DNA from 2 places in the Streptomyces sp. RGM 3693 genome. Region 2 is predicted to be linked to the other one. Evidence: riboswitches for the same ligand, from Rfam matches in the RefSeq annotation. Region 2 holds a riboswitch; the other holds the start of a gene.

Region 1 (4,203 bases), on a different contig from region 2:
GGCACCGCGCACACCGCGACCCGCAGCACGTCCTCCCCGGCCGGCGGCGCCACCACCGACTCGCGGACCGCCCCGCGCAGCGACACCCTCCCCCAAGGTCTCGACTTCGCTCGACCAGGGGGGACCCCCATCCCGTCCTCCTCGTCGATGCCCAGCCCGTGCGCGTACGGCAGGACACCGTAGGTGCGCCGTCCGGTGATCCCGCGCAGCATCTCCAACCCGGGCTCCAGCAGCGTCACATCGCCGCGGAACTTGTTGACGAGGTAGCCGGCGACCAGCGACTGGTCCTCCTCGGACAGCAGCGCGGTGGTCCCGAAGAACGAGGCGAAGACGCCGCCGCGGTCGATGTCGCCGACCACCACGACGGGGATCCGCGCGGCCCGGGCGATGCCCATGTTGACGATGTCGGTCCGCCGTAGGTTGATCTCGGCCGGGCTGCCGGCGCCCTCGCAGATCACCGCGTCGTGGGTGCGCCGCAGCTCCGCCAGGCAGTCGGTCACCGTGCCCAGCAACTGCTCCTGCCGGCCCGCGTGGTAGCCACGGGCACTCAGCTCACCCACCGGCTTCCCCAGCAGCACCACCTGGCTGCTGCGGTCGCTGCCGGGCTTGAGCAGCACCGGGTTCATCAGCGCGGTCGGCTCCACCCGGGCCGCGGCCGCCTGCATCGCCTGCGCCCGGCCGATCTCCGCGCCCTGACGGGTCACGAACGAATTCAGCGACATGTTCTGCGCCTTGAACGGTGCCACCGAGACGCCCTGCCGCACCAGCCAGCGACAGATGCCGGCGGTCACCACGCTCTTGCCCGCGTCGGACGTCGTCCCGGCCACCAGCAGCCCGCCGCCCATGGCCCCGCCGGCCGCCTTCCTCCGCCCGTTCACCGGGTCACCCTTCCCTTGATGCCGCGCCGTACCGCGCCCGCCGCAAACCGACCCGCCACCGTGACGCCCAGCGCCAGCAGGCTCACCCGCCGGGACAGCCGCGCCGCCCGCTCGATGTCGGGCACCTCGGGCGGCCGCCCGCCGCCGTTGAGCACGGGCCGGTGTTCCACCCGCCCGCCGTACGCCAGGGTGCCGCCCAGCCGGATGCCCAGCGCACCCGCGAACGACGCCTCCACCGGGCCCGCGTTGGGGCTCGGATGCGCCCCGCCGTCCGCCCGCCAGGCCCGCAGCGCGCCGCGCCGGTCCGGGCCCGCCAGTACCGTCAGTGCCGCGGTCAGTCGGGAGCCGGGCCAGCCGGCGACGTCGTCGAGGCGGGCCGCGGCCCAGCCGAACCGCCGGTAGCGCGGCGACTTGTGACCGACCATCGCGTCCAGGGTGTTCACCGCCCGGAACGCCACCAGACCGGGCACTCCGCCGACGGCGCCCCACACCAGGGCGCCGACCACAGCGTCCGAGGTGTTCTCGGCGACCGACTCGACCACCGCCCGGGCCATCTGCGGCCCGTCCAGCGCCTGCGGATCGCGCCCGCACAGGTGCGGCAGCCGCGCCCGGGCCGCGGCCAGGTCGCCCGCCGCCAACGCACCGCCGACGGCCCGTGCCTCCCGGCCGAGCGACGTGCCGCCCAGCACCGCCCACACCGCCGCCGCGGTCAACGCGGCCCGGGCGCCCGGGTGGTGCCGTACGGCGCGCTCCAGCAGTGCGGCACCGGCGGTCGCACCGCCGGCGCACAGCACGGTGTGGGCCGCCCCGTGGCCGCGGTGGTCGCGCCACAGTCGGCGTTCGACGGCGGCTGCGGCCCGGCCGAACGCGGCCACCGGATGGCCGCGCCGTGGATCCGCCGCGATCAGGTCACCGAGGAAGCCGAGGGCCGCGCCGCACGCATATCCCGCGTGTTCGCCGCGCATCGGATCAGGCCGCCGTGCACCCTCGAAGGGGCCCTGCGGCAGCGGGCAGTGGAGCTCTCGACGGGCAGCCAGGCATGGTGGTATGTCCTCACTCAGGGTCCGCGCCCTGGCTCGACGTGACGGCGACCAGAGTCTCCTGGCTCCCGGATCGGTGCCTCCCCCGGCCTTCCCGCCCGTACGGAGTGCGTACGGGCCGTGGCCCTCGTCGGAGGAGCACTCCCCGGTGACAGTGGCGGGACCGCGCCGGATTCGCACCGGACTTCCTCTGCTGTCGCCGATTGGCCCCGGCAGTCCACCACGCCCGCGAGGGTCCGTCAACTCGCCCTTGACCTGCGATGCAGCCCCGCCGCCGGCCCTGTGGCCAACACCACAGGGCGCCCGTCGACGCACGGAGGCAAGGCCCCGGGAACGCGGACGGGGCGCCCGGGGCCGCGGCTGCTGCCGCGCCCGCCGGACGCCCCGTCCGTCGCCGGCCGGGCCGGCGTCGGTCTCAGGCGGCGACGATCAGGTAGATCCCGTACGCCACCGCGGCCGCGCAGAGCGCGAAGGCCGCCAGTGCCCCGGCGCGCGCCCCCGCGCCCGGTGCCGTCGTGGCCCCCGCGTCGCCGTCCACGGCCGGCTTGCGGGAGGTCCCCACGATCCCGACGGTGAACAGGCCCACGATCCCCACCGTCACCACGAGGCTGACGCCGAAGACCTGGCCGAGAGCTGCCCAGTCGATGTGCATTGCGTAGTCCTTAGGTCAGGGAGGTCGGCGTCAGGAGGTGGCTGACGCGGGTTGGGCGGGAGCGACAGCCGGGGCGGGGTGGGCAGGAGCGGCGGCCCCGTCCGCGGCTTCGGCGGTCGCCGGGGCGGTGGCCGCCGGGGCGATCGGGCCCGCCGGGGGAGGGGAGACGGTCTGCAGCGCCGTGGTGATGACACCGGCCGGCTCCGCCGCCGGACCCTCGTTGACGTTGGTGTGGTCGATCGGCTTGCGCCGGGAGGCGGCCCAGATGCCGCCGCAGACGGCCAGTGCGAGGACGGCGACCGTGGTCACGCCCCAGCTGCCCTGGTCGGCGAGGTACGCGGCTCCCGCGGAGACCAGGCCGGCGGCCGGCAGGGTCAGCCCCCAGGCCACGACCATCCGCCCGGCCGTGGACCAGCGCACCACGCCGCCCTTGCGGCCCAGCCCGGAGCCCATCACGGAGCCGGAGCAGACCTGGGTGGTGGAGAGCGCGAAGCCGAGGTGGGAGGAGGCCAGGATGGTGGCCGCGGCGCCGGTCTGGGCGGCGAAGCCCTGCGGCGGCTGGATGTCGGTGATGCCCTTGCCCATGGTGCGGATGATCCGCCAGCCGCCCAGGTAGGTGCCGAGCGCGATGGCCAGGCCCGCGGAGGCGATCACCCACATCGGCGGGTCGGAGTGCGGGGCGATGACCCCGCCGGTGATCAGCGCGAGGGTGATCACGCCCATCGTCTTCTGCGCGTCGTTGGTGCCGTGGGCCAGCGAGACCAGTGCCGCCGAGGCGATCTGCCCGGCGCGGTAGCCCTTGGCGGTGTCGGCCTCGGCGCGGCCGCGGGTCAGCCGGTAGGTGAGCCGGGTCGCCGCCATCGCGGCGAGCCCCGCGACGAACGGCGCGGCCACCGCCGGGATCAGGACCTTCATCACGACGGCCTGGCCGTGCACGCCGCCGGTGCCCACGGACACCAGCGTCGCGCCGATCAGACCGCCGAAGAGGGCGTGGGAGGAGCTGGAGGGAAGGCCGGCGAGCCAGGTCAGGAGGTTCCAGACGATGGCGCCGACCAGACCGGCGAAGATCACTTCAGGTCTGATGCCGGCACTCTCGTCGATGATGCCGCCGGAGATGGTCTTGGCCACCTCAACGGAGAGGAACGCCCCGACGAGATTGAGTCCCGCCGACATCGCCACCGCGGCCTTGGGTCGCAAGGCGCCGGTGGAGATGGTGGTGGCCATTGCGTTGGCCGTGTCGTGGAAGCCGTTCGTAAAGTCGAACACCAAGGCCGTGACGATCACGATCCCGATGAGAAGCGTGATGTGTTCCATTCACCCAGGCAATCCGCTCGAAGGTCAGTGTCGTCGGGACCGTACGGACGACGGGTGAACGGAAAGTGAACTCGGCCGGGCGCCGCGGTGACACCACCGCAGTGTTCACGCGGAGGCGCCCCTGCCGTCACTTCCGTCTCATCCGTCGGCAAATTTTCTGAGCTGGGCCAGTGTCCCGTTCCAGCGGTCCTGATCCCCGGGCAGCGGCCCGTGCGAGGCGTACTGCCGAAGCGTCAGGAACGACCAGCCGGCGGGCAGCCGCGCCGCCCCCGAGTAGCCCGCCAGCCACAGCGGATGGGTCGCGCCGAAGGCCCGGCTG
Region 2 (4,203 bases):
AGCGCCACGCCCGAGCAGGAGCACAAGGTCGCCAAGCTGGTCTCCCTCCTGGTCAAGGTCGGCGCACTGGCCTTCGTCCTCACCATGGACAAGACCGTCGCCATCAACTTCCAGCTGCTGGGCGGCATCTGGATCCTGCAGACCATGCCGGCGCTGGTCGGCGGCCTCTTCACCCGCTGGTTCCACCGCTGGGCGCTGCTGGCCGGCTGGGCGATCGGCATGGTCTACGGCACCCTCGCCGCGTACGGGGTGGCCAGCCCGACCCAGAAGCACTTCGGCGGCTCCAGCGCGGAGATCCCCGGCATCGGCCAGATCGGCTACATCGGTCTCACCGCCTTCGTCCTGAACGTCGTGGTGACGGTCGTCCTGACGTTCGTCCTGAGGGCCCTCAAGGCCCCTGAGGGCACCGACGAGACGGTCCCCTCGGACTACACCGCCGACGTCGGCGACGCGGGCGTCACCGCCGACCTGCCGCCCGCCACGGCGGAGGCGGCGGCGGGGCACTGAGCGTCGTCAACTACGGCGGAGGGCCGTCGCGTTCGTCAGGGACGCGGCGGCCCTTTCGTGCGCGACGCGGCAACCGGGCCGGTCAGTGGACCCAATCCTTCAGCGGCGCAGTGTCGAGCGCGATGCCCACCGGGTCCGGAAGGGGAAGGGACTTGCCGAACGGAACGGTGTGCACGTCCTCATAGCGCTGGCCGTCGGGCTCGCTGTAGAGCGACACCTGGCACGACTTCCGGTCGATCAACAGGTAGAGCGGAATGCCCGTTTCGGCGTAGGCCCTGGGCTTCTCAACCCTGTCACTTTGCTCGGTGTCGGAGTCGTACGACGTCACCTCGACGACCATCAGGACGGGGTCAGGGTCGACCCATTCGCCCTGGCCGACAAAGGCGTCCATGGGGGCGAGCGTGCCGTCCGGCCGGGCGCGGCCACTCCGGTACGACTGCACCTTGATACCTTGGGAAGGGTCGAGCCAAAGCTCGGGCCGGTGCTGCATGCAGATACGCGTGAGCCACTGAATGATCCGCCCGTGGTCCCCGTCCGGCATGGGCTTGCTCCTGACCTTCCCGTCGATGAGTTCCAACCGCGCGCCCTCTTCCAGGCGGGCGAGTATCCGGGCGGCCTCTTCGAAGTGCTCGGGAACAGTGATGTGCGGCGGGTCGGCGAGCGCGGTCATGGCGCCTTCTCCTTGCTGTCGGAGCGAGCAGGGAACGTAAGACCGACGGTAGTCGAGCCCACTGACAGTCACGCGTTGATCACCATTCGCCACCTCGGCCGTGCTGTCGGGCGGTCGTCGCCACACTGGCCCCCATGGACATCACGATCAGGCCCATACGCCAGGCGGAGTTCGACACGGTCGGCGAGTTGGTGGTGGAGGTGTATCTGAGCGACGGGCTGCTGTCCGGCGGGGTGGACGATCCGTACGCGGCGGTGCTGCGGGAGGTGGCGCACCGGGCGGAGCACGCCGAGGTGTTGGTGGCCTCGGACGGGGCGGACGGGGCGGTGCTGGGGGCGGTGACGTTCGCGACGCACGGGAGTCCGTACGCGGATCTGGCCGGGCCCGGCGAGGGCGAGTTCCGGATGTTGGCGGTGCGGCCCGCGGGGCGCGGACGGGGCATCGGTGAGGCGCTGGTGCGGGCCTGTCTGGCGCGGGCGCGGGCGCTGAGGCTGCGCCGGATGGTGCTGTCGAGCCATCAGCACCTGCTGCCGGCGCACCGGCTCTACGGGCGGCTGGGGTTCGCGCGGGCGGCGGAGCGGGACTGGGATCCGGTGCCCGGCATCACCCTGTGGGCGTTCGCCCGCGAGCTGGTCTGAGCCGCCTTCCGGGGGCGTTCCGAAGGCTTTGCGGCGGCGTTCAAAGGGAGCCCGGGCGGCCCGGCCCTTCGTATGCCTGGGGGAATGCTATGCGGCAACGACACAAGATGTGGGGGTGCGTGCGGGGAGCGACACAAGATGTATGCTCTTCCTCGCTGTCGCCGCAGGGGAATCCGGTGCGAATCCGGAACTGTCCCGCAACGGTGTGAGAGCGCAGTCCACCGGCCGTTTCCCAACGGTACGGACCCGGCGGTGCGCTCCCTAGTCCGAGGACCTGCCGACGGTACGTCCGCACCGCCATCGGTGCGGCGTCGATACGTCCGGGCCCCGAGGGATGGGCCGATGGACGCCGCGCGGCCGGCCCGCGCACCCCCGGTTCGCCGCGGGGTGCGGCCCTGCCCGCGCGGCTCCCGTCGCACCACTGTCCCTCCCGGCCCCCGCCGAGTGAGGGAGAGCATCAGGTGACCATCGCGCCAACGGAGCCCGCGTCAGACGCCGAGGTCGTGCAGCCCGTCGTGGCCGCGCCTGGCGCGTACGAAGACGGCCCGGGCGTCGCCCTGCTGCGGACGCTGACCGAGTTGACCGCGGACCTGACCGCGACCGATCCCGGCAAGGTGGCCGCCGCCGCGCTGCGCGGCCGGCACCCCGGGTCCGACGCGGCGGAACTGCGCTCGCTGGCGACCGAGGCCGCGGCCGGCCTGATCGCCGACGAGCCGCAGTACTCCAAGCTCGCCGCGCGCCTGCTGACCCGCGCCATCGCCGAGGAGGCCGCCGGCCAGGGCGCCACCTCCTTCTCGGCCTCGATCGCGGTCGGCCACCAGGAGGGGCTGATCGCGGACGCCACCGCGGAGTTCGTCCGCACCCACGCGGCGCGGCTAGACGCGCTGGTGCGCGAGGCGCTGGCGGCCGGCGCCGACGACCGGTTCGGGTACTTCGGGCTGCGCACCCTCCATTCGCGCTACCTGCTGCGGCACCCCACCACCCGCCAGGTGATCGAGACGCCCCAGCACTTCCTGCTGCGGGTGGCCTGCGGCCTCGCCGAGGACAACGGCGCGCGGGCGCTCGCGGACGTCGCCGAGCTGTACCGGCTGACCAGCACGCTCTCCTACCTGCCGTCCTCCCCCACGCTCTTCAACTCCGGCACCCGGCACCCGCAGATGTCCTCCTGCTACCTGCTGGACTCCCCGCTGGACGAGCTGGACTCGATCTACGACCGCTACCACCAGGTGGCCCGGCTCTCCAAGCACGCCGGCGGCATCGGCCTCTCGTACTCCCGGATCCGCGCCCGCGGTTCGCTGATCCGCGGCACCAACGGGCACTCCAACGGCATTGTGCCGTTCCTGCGCACCCTGGACGCCTCGGTGGCCGCGGTCAACCAGGGCGGCCGCCGCAAGGGCGCGGCCTGTGTCTACCTGGAGTCCTGGCACGCCGACATCGAGGAGTTCCTGGAGCTGCGGGACAACACCGGCGAGGAGGCCCGCCGGACCCACAACCTCAACATCGCGCACTGGATCCCGGACGAGTTCATGCGCCGGGTGGAGGCGGACGCGGACTGGTCGCTGTTCTCCCCGTCCGACGTGCCCGAGCTGGTCGACCTGTGGGGCGCGGAGTTCGACGCCGCCTACCGGGCGGCGGAGGCCGCGGGCAAGGCCCGTAAGCAGGTCCCGGCCCGGGTGCTGTACTCCCGGATGATGCGCACCCTGGCGCAGACCGGCAACGGCTGGATGACGTTCAAGGACGCCGCCAACCGCACCGCCAACCAGACCGCCGAGCCCGGCCGGGTCGTGCACTCCTCCAACCTGTGCACGGAGATCCTGGAGGTGACCGACGACGGGGAGACCGCCGTCTGCAACCTCGGGTCGGTCAACCTGGCCGCGCATCTGGGCGAGGACGGCGAGCTGGACTGGGAGCGGCTGGACGCCACCGTCCGCACCGCCGTGACCTTCCTCGACCGGGTCGTGGACATCAACTTCTACCCGACCGAGCAGGCCGGCGCCTCCAACTCCCGCTGGCGGCCGGTCGGTCTGGGCCTGATGGGCCTCCAGGACGTGTTCTTCCGGCTGCGGCTGCCGTTCGACTCGGCCGAGGCGCGGGAGCTCTCGACCCGTATTTCCGAGCGGATCATGCTCGCCGCCTACGAGGCATCCGCCGACCTCGCCGAACGGCACGGCCCGCACCCGGCCTGGTCCGCGACCCGTACGGCCCGCGGCGTGCTGCACCCGGACCACTACCCGAACGCCGAACCGCGCTGGGCGGACCGCTGGGCGGCGCTGCGCACCCGGATCGCCACGTCCGGGATGCGCAACTCGCTCCTGCTGGCCATCGCGCCGACCGCCACCATCGCCTCCATCGCCGGCGTCTACGAGTGCATCGAGCCGCAGGTCTCCA

What was found. A riboswitch is a leader RNA that binds a small molecule or an ion and turns the genes downstream of it on or off. The one in region 2 is predicted to bind cobalamin.
Region 1: another riboswitch for cobalamin. It lies ahead of ACO0M4_RS37030 (cobalamin biosynthesis protein); the one in region 2 lies ahead of ACO0M4_RS02100 (ribonucleoside-diphosphate reductase subunit alpha).

What each region holds. Positions count from the first base shown of each region.
Region 1 is NZ_JBMPPQ010000004.1:186,381-190,583, reverse strand. Features, by position in the region: gene ACO0M4_RS37035 (cobyric acid synthase) at 1-845, opposite strand, end outside; gene ACO0M4_RS37030 (cobalamin biosynthesis protein) at 875-1,843, opposite strand; cobalamin riboswitch at 1,974-2,108, opposite strand; gene ACO0M4_RS37025 (hypothetical protein) at 2,334-2,570, opposite strand; gene ACO0M4_RS37020 (inorganic phosphate transporter) at 2,601-3,884, opposite strand; gene ACO0M4_RS37015 (GH25 family lysozyme) at 4,023-4,203, opposite strand, start outside.
Region 2 is NZ_JBMPPQ010000001.1:457,187-461,389, reverse strand. Features, by position in the region: gene mctP (monocarboxylate uptake permease MctP) at 1-507, shown strand, start outside; gene ACO0M4_RS02110 (Uma2 family endonuclease) at 590-1,177, opposite strand; gene ACO0M4_RS02105 (GNAT family N-acetyltransferase) at 1,312-1,815, shown strand; cobalamin riboswitch at 1,958-2,111, shown strand; gene ACO0M4_RS02100 (ribonucleoside-diphosphate reductase subunit alpha) at 2,277-4,203, shown strand, end outside.